Regions from separate parts of the Ruminococcus sp. B05 genome, predicted to be linked through region 3. Evidence: a T-box and tRNA genes for the amino acid it is inferred to sense, from the RefSeq annotation. Region 3 holds a T-box; the other regions hold tRNA genes.
The links. The T-box of region 3 lies ahead of leuS (leucine--tRNA ligase). A T-box ahead of a tRNA ligase gene usually reads a tRNA of that ligase, here a tRNA-Leu.

Region 1 (4,872 bases), on a different contig from region 3:
TGATGTATGAGATTGGAAAAATGGGATCAATAAGAGTGATTTTGCAAAGAGTGAATCAAGAGATTTTTACTAACCCAGTTGAATTAATGCGGAATATTGAAGGAGTCACAACATACTTAAAGAAAATAATAAAGAAAAATGGAGGAGATCCAGAGAGAGAAACATTAAATTTGATTCCGGCAAAAGATGAAAAATATTATTTTGTGGATTCCAAGGGAGAGTACTGGAGATCTTATAAGTATATTACAGATGCAACAAGCTATGATCTTGTGGAAAATCCGAAAGATTTTTATGAAAGCGCAGTAGCATTTGGACATTTTCAAAAATTATTGTCAAATTATCCGGCAGAAACACTGAATGAAACAATTAAGGGATTTCATGATACAGAATCTAGATTGAATGCATTTAAGGAGGCTGTTGAAAAAGATAGCTTTGGACGTGCAGCAAAAGTACAAAAGGAGATTCAGTTTGTCCTTGAGCGTGAAGAAATAGCAAGTGTTTTTGGAAAACTATTGGCAAAAGGCGAGATCCCATTACGAGTAACACATAATGATACAAAGTTAAATAATATTATGATAGATTACGCTACAGGAAAAGGACTCTGTGTAATAGATTTAGATACGATTATGCCAGGACTGGCGATGAATGATTTTGGCGATTCTATTCGCTTTGGTGCGAGTACAGCAGCAGAGGATGAAAAAGATTTAGAGAAGGTTACTTGTAGTATGGAGTTATTTGAACTTTATACTAAAGGTTTTCTTGAAGAATGTAGAGAACAATTGACAACAAAAGAAATAGAACTTTTGCCAATGGGAGCTAAGGTGATGACTTTTGAATGCGGAATACGATTCCTGACGGATTATCTTGAAGGAGATCATTATTTTAAGATTCATAGAGAAGACCATAATCTGGATAGATGTCGAACACAATTTAAGCTTGTTGCAGACATGGAAAAGAAATGGGATTTAATGCAGAAGATTGTTGAAAAATACCAATAACAAGGGAAAATATATATGAGAAATATTGTATTTCATAAAGAGACAAAGACATTTCATTTATATAATGATAAAATAAGCTACATTATGTGTGTGTTAGAAAACAGACATATGGGCCAGATTTATTTTGGAAAGAAAATTCATGATAAAAAGGATTTTTCTTATCTGGTAGAGAAAATAGAACGTCCGATGACTTCCTATGTATATGAAGGGAACAAAAGTTTCTCATTGGAGCATATTCGACAGGAATATCCGGTATATGGGACAACGGACTATCGTCATCCTGCGATTGAAATATTACAGAAAAATGGAAGCAGAATCTCAGAATTTAAATATGATGGATATCAGATTTTACCAGGAAAGCCAAAACTTCAGGGACTTCCGTCTACTTATACAGAAACTGAAGAAGAAGCGATGACGCTTAAGATCTTTTTGAAAGATTCTCTTACGGGGATTGTAGTGGAATTGCTGTATACGATCTTTTCTGAATACAGTGCGATTGCCAGAAGTGTCTGTATAAAAAACACAGGGACAATGCCGGTACATTTGCTTACAGCAATGAGTTTAAATCTGGATCTTCCGGATAAAGATTATGTTTGGATGCAACTGTCTGGTGCATGGGCTAGAGAACGGTACGTGAAGATGAGGACTTTGGAACAGGGCATTACGGCAATTGATAGCATGCGTGGAAATTCTTCGCATGAACAGAATCCGTTCATGGTTCTTAAAAGAAAAAATACAGATGAATCTAAGGGAGAAGCAATAGGATTCAGTTTCATTTATAGCGGTAATTTTAGGATTCAGGCAGAAGTAGATACACATGATGTGACGCGAGTTACAGTAGGAATTAATCCAAATGGATTTGACTGGAAATTAGAATCAGGAGAAAGTTTTCAGACGCCAGAGGCAGTGATGCTTTACTCGGATAATGGACTTAATGAGATGAGTCAGAATTTTCATAAATTATATGCAAAGCGTCTTGCACGAGGGTATTGGCGTGATCGCGTCAGACCAATATTGAACAATAATTGGGAAGCAACATATTTTGATTTCACAGAAGAACGTTTGGTGAAAATTGCAGAGAAAGCAAAGGAATGCGGTATCGAATTATTTGTTCTTGATGATGGATGGTTTGGTGAACGTAGAAATGATAGTGCCGGATTGGGAGACTGGATAGTAAACAAGGAATTGCTTCCGAATGGGATTGAAGGTCTGGCAGATCGCATAGAAAATCTTGGTATGCAATTTGGTTTATGGATTGAACCAGAAATGGTAAATAAGGATTCAGACCTATATCGTCAACATCCAGATTGGATCTTACAAACACCGGGAAGAACGAGTTCACATGGACGTAATCAATATGTATTAGATTTTTCAAGAAAAGAGATTGTTGATTACATCTATACAATGATTTCAAAGATTCTTTCGAATGCAAAGATCTCATACATAAAATGGGATATGAACAGAAGCATTACAGAGTGTTATAGCATTGCTTATCCAGCAGGACGACAGGGAGAAATATTCCATCGTTATATACTTGGAGTGTATGATTTGTATGAAAGATTGACATCGGAATTTCCGAAAATCTTATTTGAGTCTTGTGCAAGCGGAGGAGGACGATTTGATCCGGGAATGCTTTATTATGCACCACAAGGATGGACAAGCGATGATTCTGATGCTATTGAAAGATTGAAAATCCAATATGGAACATCGATGTGTTATCCAATCAGCAGCATGGGAAGTCATGTGTCTGTAATACCAAATCATCAGGTGTTTCGAAATACACCGTTACATACAAGAGCAAATGTGGCCTATTTTGGAACATTTGGTTACGAGTTGGATTTGAATAAATTATCTGATACTGAAATTGAAGAGGTAAAGGCACAAATTTTATTTATGAAAAAGTATCGTCAGTTGATACAATTTGGAACATTTTACAGATTGAAAAGTCCATTTGAGGGAAATGAAACCATTTGGATGGTAGTTAATGAAGAGAAAACGACAGCACTTGTAGGATATTATCGAGTGTTGAATGGAGTAAATCAACCATATAGCAGAATTAAGCTTCAGGGGCTTGATCCTAATAAGCTCTATGATAATATATTAGCAAAGACGGAGCATTATGGGGATGAATTGATGAATCTTGGTCTTATTACAACGGATGTTACAGCAGGTCAAGTTCCAGGGAATGCGATACCTTGTACGGATTTTGAATCAAGGATTTATATTTTAAGAGAAAAAAACATATAGAACCAGACAGGGACGGGGATTTCCGGCTTTTTTCGTAGAAAAAAAGCCGGAAATCCCCGTCCCTGTCTGGTTCTGCAAAATAAAAAACCCATGCATTCACATGGGTTTCTGCCTAGTGCGGAAGAAGAGACTTGAACTCTCACAGGATAAACTCCCACTAGAACCTGAATCTAGCGCGTCTGCCATTCCGCCACTTCCGCTCGACAAGTGATAGTATATCAATAATTGGATAGTTTGTAAACCCTAAAACTCTAAAAAAATAAAAAAAGTTAATTTGTTCAAATAATATAAAAAATCAGAAAATTTAGAAAAAAAGTAGGAATGTAAAAATTATTGTTATTTTTTTGACCTTTTTAATAAAATGAGGTACAATAACACTTGTAGCAAAAAATGAAATCGAGTCAGAATACTTGAATATTTATTAGGAGGGAACAAGTAATGGCAAGAAAAACATTAAAAGAGCAAAAAGCAGCTAAAGCGTTAAAGACAGCAGAACAGACAGCGTTAAAGAATGAGACAGCAGCAGAGGCAACAGCAGAGGCAGCAACATCTTCTATAAAAGAAACAAAGACAACAGAGACAGTAAAAGAAGAAGTTAAAAAAGTTGAGACTAAAAAAGTAGAACCTAAGAAGGTAGAAGCAAAACCAGCTCCAAAGGCAATCTCAACTCAGAAAGATACAACAAAAGGAATTGAGACAAAAGCAGCAGTTCTTGTAGATGCACCGGCAAAAGAAGAGAAAGCACCTGCAAAGAAAACAGCAGCAAAGAAAGCACCTGCAAAGAAGACAACAGCAAAGAAAGCTGAAGTAAAAACAGAGATGTTCCTTCAGTTCGCAGGAAAAGAATATACAGAAAAAGAAATCTTCCAGAAAGTAAAAGACGTTTGGACAAAAGTTCTTAAGAATAAAGTTGGCGATTTGAAAGACGTTAAGATTTACTTAAAACCAGAAGATTCAGCAGCTTACTATGTAATCAACGGAGATACAACAGGTAGAGTTGAACTGTAAGATTAAATAAGAAAAGTGTAAGAACATACATAAAAGGAGAAGTGATATTGACAGGATATCATTTCTCCTTTTTAAGTTGCCATGCATACGACAAAAGGAGTAAGATAGAGTTATCTCAGTCGAGAAGACTCCCACCTCTTCAGGTGGTGAGTAATAATAAATTTGTCTCAGTGGGAGTCCAATCTCCGACTGAGATAAACGCTCCGCGAGGATGCGCAGTGATTCTGATAGGAATATGTCAGCTTTGCTGACCAGAATCACGCGCCAAGTCTCACGGACGTTCGACTTGAATAGAAAAGTAATGGAGGACTATAAAATGAATCGCTTAGAACAACAGCTCCAGTTCATTCTGGAAATTGATAAAGTAAAAAAGATTATACGTCAGACACCGCTTTCAGATGCATCACGCAAGGAGAATGATGCAGAGCATTCCTGGCATATCGCATTGATGGCATACCTGCTTCAGGAATACGCAGAGGAACCGGTTGAAGTATCAAAAGTAATGTTAATGGTACTGATCCATGATCTGGTGGAGATTGATGCCGGTGATACCTATGCATATGATGAGGAAGGTGCAAAAACAAAGGATGAGCGAGAAAGAAAGGCAGCTGAACATATT
Region 2 (4,872 bases), 190 kb from region 3:
ATCTTGTTTTATTTTATCCTTAATCTAGAGAAATATGCAACTTTCCAATGTTCTGAAGCTTTCTCTTCGACTCCATAAGTCGCTGTAATCCAACCATATCTGTTGGATTTAAATTCATTGTTTGATGATCAATACTGTTATTCTTAACTTTTATTATTGTTTCTTTTATGGCACGATCTTTTTCTTCCTCGGTAGTTAACTCCCGTATACGAGTATTAAACAATGCCGCCACTTCCCTATGTTCTTCCTCTTCCGTAAAATGATTCAATATCCTTGCCGGATTTAATTCTCCTAAATGATATTGCTCATATAATAATTCGGCTACTTTTTGATAAATTGTTTCTGTAAAATCCTCCGGAGTAACATACTCCTCAATTATCTGGAACAACTTAGGCTGGTCAATCAACCATGTAAGCAAAATCTTCTGTGCTCTCTTATTCCCGTCTTCCTTTTTTAATACTGAATCTTTATTTTGATTCAAATTTTTAGGTCGCTTCGTAGGACTTGCCAAACCTTCTTTAATTGCCGTCTTTGTGACAAGTTTTTGAAGACTGTCTGGATTTACACGATATACTTTTGCAACAGCTTCTATATAGTTATTACGCTCCAGCTCATCCTCAAACTCTATTAAGCGTTTTGCTGTTTCCTGAAAAAAGGCTGTTTTTTCTTCTGGAGATTCCATATCATAATTTTTTGACAATATTTCCAAACTGAACATAAAGCCGTTCCTGGCATTTTCAATCCTTTTTTCAAACTCCTCTGCACCTAAATTTTTAATAAATTCATCTGGATCCTTATATGGATCCATTCGGATAACTTTTGCTGCAATCCCAGCTTCTCTCATAATCGGTACTGCCCGAAGTGCAGCGCGCGTACCGGCATCATCGCTATCATATGTAAGATATACTTCACTTACATATCGTTTGATCAATGAAGCATGTCCTGATGTCAACGCAGTTCCTAAAGACGCAACTGCATTCGTAAATCCTGCCTGATGAAGTGAAATAACATCCATATAACCTTCACAAACAAGGAAATATGATTTTCTCGATGTACGTGCTCGGTTCAATCCATACAAATTTCTGCTTTTATCAAAAACAGCTGTTTCTGGGGAATTTAAATATTTTGGCTTTGCATCTCCCATAACCCGGCCACCAAATCCAATTACTCGACTATTTGCATCCATGATTGGAAACATAACACGATTCCAAAACTTATCATAAACTCCATTTTTTTCATCAATATTAATCAGCCCTGCCTGGCGGATCAATTCTTCACTATAGCCTTTACGTTTAAGATAATTGTACAGATCATTACTATACTTTGTTGCAAATCCAAGCCCAAAAGATTTTATGGTCTCTTTTGAAAGTCCTCTATCCGTCAAATAATCATAAGCAACTGCACCTCGTTCAGATTTTAACTGAACATAATAATATTGTGCAGCAATCTTATTGATTTCCAACAAAGTTGCTTTCAAATCAGCTCGTTCCTTTGCTTCTTTTGAATATTCCTCTTTAGGCAGTTCTACTCCTACACGCTCTGCAAGATATTGAACAGCTTCAAGGAAAGAATAATTCTCATATTCCATAAGAAATGTAAATACTGTCCCGCCAGCCCCACAACCAAAGCAATAATACATCTGCTTGTCTCTGCTTACAGAAAAAGACGGGGACTTTTCATTGTGAAACGGGCAAAGTCCAAAATAAGAACTTCCTTTCTTCTGAAGTCGTACATAATTGGAAATGACATCTACTATATCGTTTTTCATTCTGATTTCTTCTATTAGCTCTTCCGAATAATACATGATCTCCTCCTTTGTATACTCTCCATAATATTATATTCGACAAAACTTTCAAATTTCCTTTATTTTTTTATTTTTTATTTTCCCACAGTATTATTATATTCATTAGCAATTGAACATTTCCTTATTTTTGTAATTTCAAAAATTTTTCAAAAAATTTAAAAAAATCAAAAAATGTGTTGACATTCTTCTCAACTCATTGTATTATACTATTCGTGGCGTGAGTACAGCTACGAAAACAAAACAAGCGGAAGTGTCGGAACTGGCAGACGAGCAAGACTAAGGATCTTGTGATCAATGCGATCGTGTGGGTTCAAGTCCCATCTTCCGCATCTATTTCATAGATTATTTGTTTTACATGTACTTATTTACCATATGCGGAAGTGTCGGAACTGGCAGACGAGCAAGACTAAGGATCTTGTAAGCATTGCGCTTGTGTGGGTTCAAGTCCCATCTTCCGCATTTAACTTATCCCGAAAAATGCTGATAATTGCAGTGTTTTCGGGATTTTTTATTACTCAATTTAGCAAAAAGGGGCAAAAAAAGGGGCAGAGTTTTTTCTCTGCTCATTTTTTCATTCAACTATTTTATTATTCATGTTTTCCACTTCTGTTTCTACTACTTCATTCGGAATTATTTCTTTTTTGTCATCAGACATATGATTCACAATTTGTCGAGAACCTTTAAAAACTCTTCTTTTACCATCAGCCTTTGTATATCCAAGTATATATCTTCCATTCTCTACATCATTTTTCAAATATTGAACAGCGTATCTCATATCATCAATTCCCAATTGCACACTTGCCACACATTTGCCATCTTCATCTTCAAAAAACCATGTCACTTCTTCCATCTTATTTCGGCCTCCTCATCTGTCTTGAACTTATAAATTTTGTATCCACAAACAATCATATCTTTTTCTACGGATACTAAATAAACTAAACTCTTTTATATTATACATCATTTTCTATATGCATTACAAGACTGACATCATATCATAATAACCGACAACCTATAACTTTACATTTCTTGTCAAATCTTCAATTGATACTCTAAAAAACGATGCAAGTTCCAGCAAAATATAAATATTAGGAACAGAACGGCCCGTCTCGTATGCAGATAACGTCTGCCGGCGAATATTCAATTGTGCCGCAACTTCTTCCTGGTTCATATCATTTATTTCACGTACTCGTCTTATATTCTTTCCAATTGTATTATTTAACATTTTCATCACCCGTTTGTATTTTAACATTTGTTTCTTGATTCGTAGTATATTAATCCTATATTTGTTCTTTATACATTAACTATGAGTATGTTTATACTCTTATATCGGATAGCACAATGGAAAATATTGGATAAAATAGATAGTATAACATGAAGGAGTGTAAAATTGTGCAGAATCGTGTAAAAGAACTTCGAAAAGAACGAAATATACTTCAAGAAGAATTGGCTGCAAAGCTAAATGTTTCTCAACAAACTATCAGCCGGATAGAAAACGGAACATCTTCTCTCCCAGCAGATATTTTAATTGATCTGTCAAAATTTTTTGATGTATCTATTGACTACATACTTTGTTATTCAGATGCCCGTCACACCATGGAATATCAACTGGAATACAAGCAGATGTCGGAGCGAAATTATCAATTATGTCGTGCATATGAACGTTTAGACAAAAGCAATCAAACTCTTATCTTTCAGCTTGTAGAGCAATTATCAAAACCAGAATAAAAAAAGAAAGGGATCGAAAATCGAACCCTTTCTTTTTTATTCTGGTTAAAATTAAGCAAGTTTAGATTTAGCAACTTCTGCAAGTGTTGCAAATCCTTCTTTATCGTTTACTGCAAGCTCAGCAAGCATTTTTCTGTTCATCTCAACACCTGCAAGTTTCAGTCCATACATAAATTTGCTGTATGAAAGACCATTCATTCTTGCTGCTGCATTGATACGAGCGATCCACAGCTGTCTCATCTGACGTTTGCGCTGTTTTCTTCCTGCGTATGCAGATGTAAGAGCTCTCATTACAGACTGTTTTGCAACTCTGTACTGTTTTGAACGTGCTCCTCTATATCCTTTAGCAAGTTTTAATGTTCTATTGTGTTTCTTTTTTGCGTTCATTCCGCCTTTAATACGTGCCATTTCTTAATCCTCCTTCAATACTTTCAAATCTTACAGATATGGTAAAACTTTCTTCATGTTCTTTACGTTTGTTGCATCTGTGATTGTAGACTTTCTAAGATTTCTTTTTCTCTTAGTTGTCTTCTTTGTTAAGATATGGCTCTTGTAAGCTTTATTTCTTTTCAGTTTTCCTGTTCCTGTTGCTTTGAAACGTTTTGCTGCCGCTCTATTTGTTTTAATTTTTGGCATGATGATTTCCTCCTTTATCGTTGCTTCTGTTTTTTATTTTTAACGTTTTATAGTTAAAACCATGCTCATGTTCCGACCTTCCATCTTTGCCGGCTTCTCGACTGTTGCTACATCCTCAAGCATAGCTGCAAAATCATCAAGAATATGCTTGCTCTGCTGTACATGTGCCATCTCTCTTCCTCGGAAACGAAGTGTAACCTTTACTTTATTTCCTTTTGTGATGAATTTCTTCGCATTATTCACCTTTGTATTCAAATCATTTGTATCGATATTCGGTGACAAACGCACTTCTTTAACTTCAACAGTCTTCTGTTTTTTCTTTGCTTCTTTTTCTTTTCTTGTCAGCTCATATTTGTATTTTCCATAATCGATAATCTTACATACCGGTGGCTTTGCTGTTGGTGCAATCTTGACAAGATCAAGTTCTGCTTCCTGTGCAAGCTTAAAAGCTTCTCTTGCTGACATGACTCCCAGCTGTTCTCCGTCTTCACTAATCAGACGAACCTCTCTGTCTCTAATCTGTTCGTTAATCATTAAATCGCTAATTGTCGTATACCTCCGTCAAATGAATTTCCTTTAGGTTGTTTGTTTGCGAAACATATTTCTGAAACAAAAAAAATCGAGTGAATCTGCTCCACTCGAATCAATACATCTATCTTTCAAAAGATAAAATCATCAATATCAAACCAATAGTCACTCACTTGTGC
Region 3 (4,872 bases):
GTAACGCAATTACAGGAGAAACACAGGATTATGCAATAGAAGATGCACCAGAATGGATAGACCGGGCTTATTCTGCTGATTTACTTGTGGAATTATATAATTATCATGGAACTCTAAAACATGGATACTTTAATAGTATTTTAGGACAGAAAGATTGCTTGATGACAACAAGTGGATATAATTATCTGGCAATTGATGATGATGTCTGGGTATATACAGGTGTAACATCTGTCAGCGGAGATCAATCTAATGTTGGTTTTGTTCTTATGAATCAACGTACTATGGAAACAAAATTTTATGAAGTGGAAGGCGCAACAGAAGATTCGGCAATGTCTTCTGCTGAAGGCCAGGTACAGAATCTGAAATATAAGGCTACATTTCCGTTGCTTTTAAATATTTCCAGCGAGCCGACATATTTTATTGCTTTAAAGGATGATGCCGGACTTGTGAAAAAATATGCGATGGTTAATGTTCAAAAATACCAAATTGTTGCAATAGGCGATACGGTAAGTGCCTGTGAAGATGCATATGTTCAATTAATGTATGAAAATGGTATTAAAGTTAAAGATGAAAACGTTAAAGAAACAGAATCTATTTCGGGAAAAATAACAAAAATTGTGCAAGGTGTAGTGGATGGAAATTCTCATTACTATATGATGTTAGAAAAATCAGATGAGATTTTTGATATTTCAGTTATAGATTATATTGATGTGATTAAATACAATGTTGGAGATGAAATTACATTAGAATATCAGGAAGGAAAACAAACAAATACCGTAATTAATATTAAATAAAAATAACAATGAAAAATCCTGCAAGAAAAATTCTTGCAGGATTTTTTTGACCGATTAGCTGGTCATGATAAATTGTAATTCATTCTATCCGAAAGGATTAACATAAAACCTTATATGCCGGATCATCAATATTAGGAATATCTTCTTTGGATGCACTGACACTTACAAAGAACTCGATATTGTTCGTAGCAGAAATTTTATCCAGTTTCTGAAGAAAATCTGGAAGGCTGTTGAGCGTGATATCTGCCTGTTTTAATGCTCCATCGATGAAGATCGTATCAATATCATGATTACCTGCAACCATACCATATAAGAATCCAACCAATTCTTCTAATGTCTCGATATCTTTGTAATCATCCATACAAATTGCACGAACATTAAAGTCTACACTGTATGTATCTCTGTGACTTTTTTTGATTAATACAACGTTACCGTTAGAAGTTTTAACCTTCTCATTCGCAAGTTCAATGATTTGCTGTGTTTTTCCGCTACCTTTCGGACCTGTGATTAAATTTACCATGGCAATTCTCTCCTTTATGTAGAAAAATTTTTGAGTATTAATCTGCTCAAATCTCTTATAACTATTATACACCAAAGGGGTATTATGAACAACAAAAAAACATAAAAGTTCAAAAAAATCTTGAAATATTTATCGGCGAGTGGTATTCTTGTCTACAGTGCTATAAGGCACTAAACTCAGGAGAGTCTCTTCAAAAAATCTAAAGGAAGAGCGCCGAAGGTGTACGCAGCAATTTGCTGTTAATCTCTCAGGCAAAAGGATGGAGGAATATAAACATGTTTGAGCAAATCAACAACTTTATCACATGGTTTGATGGGGTCGTATGGGGACTTCCATTGATCATTCTAATCCTGATTACAGGATTTCTTTTAACAGTTCGATTAGGGCTATTGCAGGTAAGACATCTTGGAAAAGCCTTAAAATTCATGGTGAAAAATGAAGATGACGGACATGGGGAAGTAACAAGTTTTGGAGCTTTGTGTACTGCATTGTCAGCAACTATTGGAACCGGTAATATTGTCGGTGTAGCAACAGCAATTGCAGCCGGAGGACCCGGAGCATTGTTTTGGATGGTAGTTGCAGCCTTTTTTGGAATGGCTACAAAGTATGCAGAAGGCCTGCTGGCTATTAAATATCGTACGATAGATGAAAATGGTCATGTCCTGGGTGGACCATTTTACTATATCGAAAATGGTATGGGAAAACAGTGGAGATGGCTAGGTAAGATATTTGCCTTTTTCGGAGCAGGTGTTGGATTATTCGGAATTGGAACTTTTACACAGGTAAATGGTATTGCATCCGCAATTAAGAATTTCTTTGACCCGGATATGCTTCATACAGTCAATTTGTTTGGTGGAACATATTCTTGGGCAACAGTTATTTCATGCCTTGTGCTTACAGTTTGTGTAGGTTTGGTTGTAATCGGAGGAATCCAGCGTATTTCAAAAGTTTCACAGATTGTTGTTCCATTTATGGCAGTATTATATGTGGCACTCGCTTTGATTATTATGGTTACACACATTACAGCTATTCCGGGTGCAATCGTGACAATAGTAAAATCAGCATTTACAGGAAGTGCACTTGCAGGTGGAGTAATGGGTACAATGGTTGTAGCAATGCAGAAAGGTATCGCAAGAGGTATCTTTTCAAATGAATCAGGTCTTGGTAGTGCACCAATCGCAGCAGCTGCAGCACAAACAAAAGAACCTGTACGTCAGGGACTTGTTTCCATGACAGGAACATTTATTGATACAATTGTAATTTGTACAATGACAGGTCTTTCTATTGTAATAACAGGAACTTGGAATACAGGTCTTGAAGGTGTCGAGATTACAACAGCTGCATTCCAGCAGGGCTTACCATTTCCACCTATATTTGCATCCTTTGCATTAATGCTTTGTCTTGTATTTTTTGCATTTACAACAATTCTAGGATGGGACTATTACGGTGAAAGATGTTTGGAATATTTGTTTAACCGTAACCAAAAAGCAGTAAAGACTTATCGCTGGTTATATATTTTATGTGTATTTTTTGGACCATATATGACAGTTGCAGCAGTATGGAATATCGCAGATATTTTCAATGCATTAATGGCATTTCCAAACTTAATTGCACTTTTAACATTAAGTGGAGTTGTTGTGAAGGAAACAAAAGACTATTTCAATCGAATGAATGCCTAGATAAATGACTTGACTTCTATATAAATAGTTCTTATAATAAAGAAGAATATTGTAAAAACGAAGATAAGAATTAGTAGAAGAAGAAAGTCTTACAGAGAACTGCCGGTTGGTGCAAGGCAGAAGATGGAATTCTTTGAACTCATCTTGGAGTTCTTCTGTTGAATCATGTAGTAGACAGAAGCGGGCATTCCCGTTATAGAATATAATGAGTGCATCCGACATGACATTATAGAGAGTGTTGGATGAATAAGAGTGGTACCACGGAAGTAAGCCTTTTCGTCTCTTGATAATGGAGATGAAAAGGCTTTTATTTTATATGAAAGGTAGGAATAATAATGTCACAGAAAATTGTGTATAATCACAAAGCCGTTGAGAAAAAATGGCGTGAAAAATGGGAAGAAAATCCGGTAAATCCTAGAATGGATGATAACGGAAATAAAAAGCAAAAATATTACTGTCTGGATATGTTCCCATATCCATCTGGAAATGGTCTTCATGTAGGACATTGGAGAGGATATGTAATCTCTGATGTATGGAGCCGTTATAAATTGCAGCAGGGATATTATATCGTTCATCCAATGGGATGGGATGCATTTGGTCTTCCGGCAGAAAATTATGCAATTAAAATGGGAACTCACCCTGCAATATCAACAGAAGCAAATATTACAAATATCAAACGTCAGATCAATGAAATTGCTGCATTGTATGATTGGGATATGGAAGTAAATACAACAGATCCTAATTTCTACAAATGGACACAGTGGATTTTTGTTCAGATGTTCAAAAAAGGGTTGGCTTATGAGAAGGAATTTCCAATCAACTGGTGTCCTTCATGTAAAACAGGTTTAGCAAATGAAGAAGTTGTTAATGGAAAGTGTGAGCGTTGTGGAGCAGAGGTAACGAAGAAAAATCTGCGTCAGTGGATGCTGAAGATTACAGCTTATGCAGATCGTCTTCTGAATGATCTTGATAAACTCGATTGGCCTGAAAAAGTAAAGAAGATGCAGGCTGACTGGATTGGAAAATCTTACGGAGCAGAAGTTGATTTTCCAATTGATGGAAGAGACGAGAAAATTACTGTTTATACAACAAGACCAGATACTCTCTACGGAGCAACATTTATGGTACTTGCCCCAGAACATGAATTAGCTGCATCATTAGCTACATCTGAAACAAAAGAAGCAGTAGAGAAATACATTTATGACTCTTCTATGAAATCAAATGTAGATCGTATGCAGGACAAAGAAAAAACCGGAGTATTTACAGGAAGCTATGCAATTAATCCATTAAATGGAGCAAAGACACCAATCTGGTTGTCAGATTATGTTCTTGCAGATTATGGTACTGGTGCAATTATGTGCGTACCTGCACATGATGATCGTGATTTTGCATTTGCTACAAAATTTGGTATTCCAATTGTTCAGGTTATTGCAAAAGACGGACAAGAAATTGAAAATATGACAGAGGCATATACAGAGGCTGTCGGAACAATGATCAACTCTGGAGAATGGAATGGCATGGAATCAGCTGTGCTGAAAAAAGAAGCCCCACATATCATTGAAGAGCGCGGTATCGGACGAGCTACTGAAAACTTCAAATTACGTGACTGGGTATTCTCACGTCAGCGCTACTGGGGAGAACCTATTCCAATCATCCACTGTCCAAAATGTGGTAACGTTCCAGTTCCAGAAGAAGAACTTCCACTTCGTTTGCCAGATGTAGAATCTTATGAACCTACAGGAACAGGTGAATCACCACTGGCAGCCATTGATGAGTGGGTAAACTGTAAGTGTCCTGTATGTGGCGCAGATTCAAAACGTGAAACAAATACTATGCCTCAGTGGGCAGGTTCGTCATGGTATTTCCTTCGTTATGTAGA

Region 1: it encodes a tRNA-Leu, which carries the amino acid that the T-box ahead of leuS (leucine--tRNA ligase) is inferred to sense. The anticodon was not compared.
Region 2: it encodes a tRNA-Leu, which carries the amino acid that the T-box ahead of leuS (leucine--tRNA ligase) is inferred to sense. The anticodon was not compared.

The regions. Positions count from the first base shown of each region.
Region 1 covers NZ_RBZR01000024.1:18,929-23,800, reverse strand. The annotation lists gene D8Q48_RS14030 (aminoglycoside phosphotransferase family protein) at 1-998, shown strand, start outside; gene D8Q48_RS14025 (alpha-galactosidase) at 1,014-3,245, shown strand; tRNA gene D8Q48_RS14020 (tRNA-Leu) at 3,362-3,445, opposite strand; gene D8Q48_RS14015 (DUF6465 family protein) at 3,684-4,253, shown strand; gene D8Q48_RS14010 (HD domain-containing protein) at 4,570-4,872, shown strand, end outside.
Region 2 covers NZ_RBZR01000001.1:505,267-510,138, forward strand. The annotation lists gene dnaG (DNA primase) at 20-1,804, opposite strand; tRNA gene D8Q48_RS02120 (tRNA-Leu) at 2,049-2,133, shown strand; tRNA gene D8Q48_RS02125 (tRNA-Leu) at 2,179-2,263, shown strand; gene D8Q48_RS02130 (hypothetical protein) at 2,376-2,654, opposite strand; gene D8Q48_RS02135 (helix-turn-helix transcriptional regulator) at 2,814-3,026, opposite strand; gene D8Q48_RS02140 (helix-turn-helix transcriptional regulator) at 3,194-3,529, shown strand; gene rplT (50S ribosomal protein L20) at 3,581-3,937, opposite strand; gene rpmI (50S ribosomal protein L35) at 3,968-4,165, opposite strand; gene infC (translation initiation factor IF-3) at 4,205-4,699, opposite strand.
Region 3 covers NZ_RBZR01000001.1:315,095-319,966, forward strand. The annotation lists gene D8Q48_RS01245 (CvpA family protein) at 1-794, shown strand, start outside; gene D8Q48_RS01250 (hypothetical protein) at 892-1,314, opposite strand; glycine riboswitch at 1,482-1,587, shown strand; gene D8Q48_RS01255 (alanine/glycine:cation symporter family protein) at 1,590-2,993, shown strand; T-box leader at 3,045-3,280, shown strand; gene leuS (leucine--tRNA ligase) at 3,329-4,872, shown strand, end outside.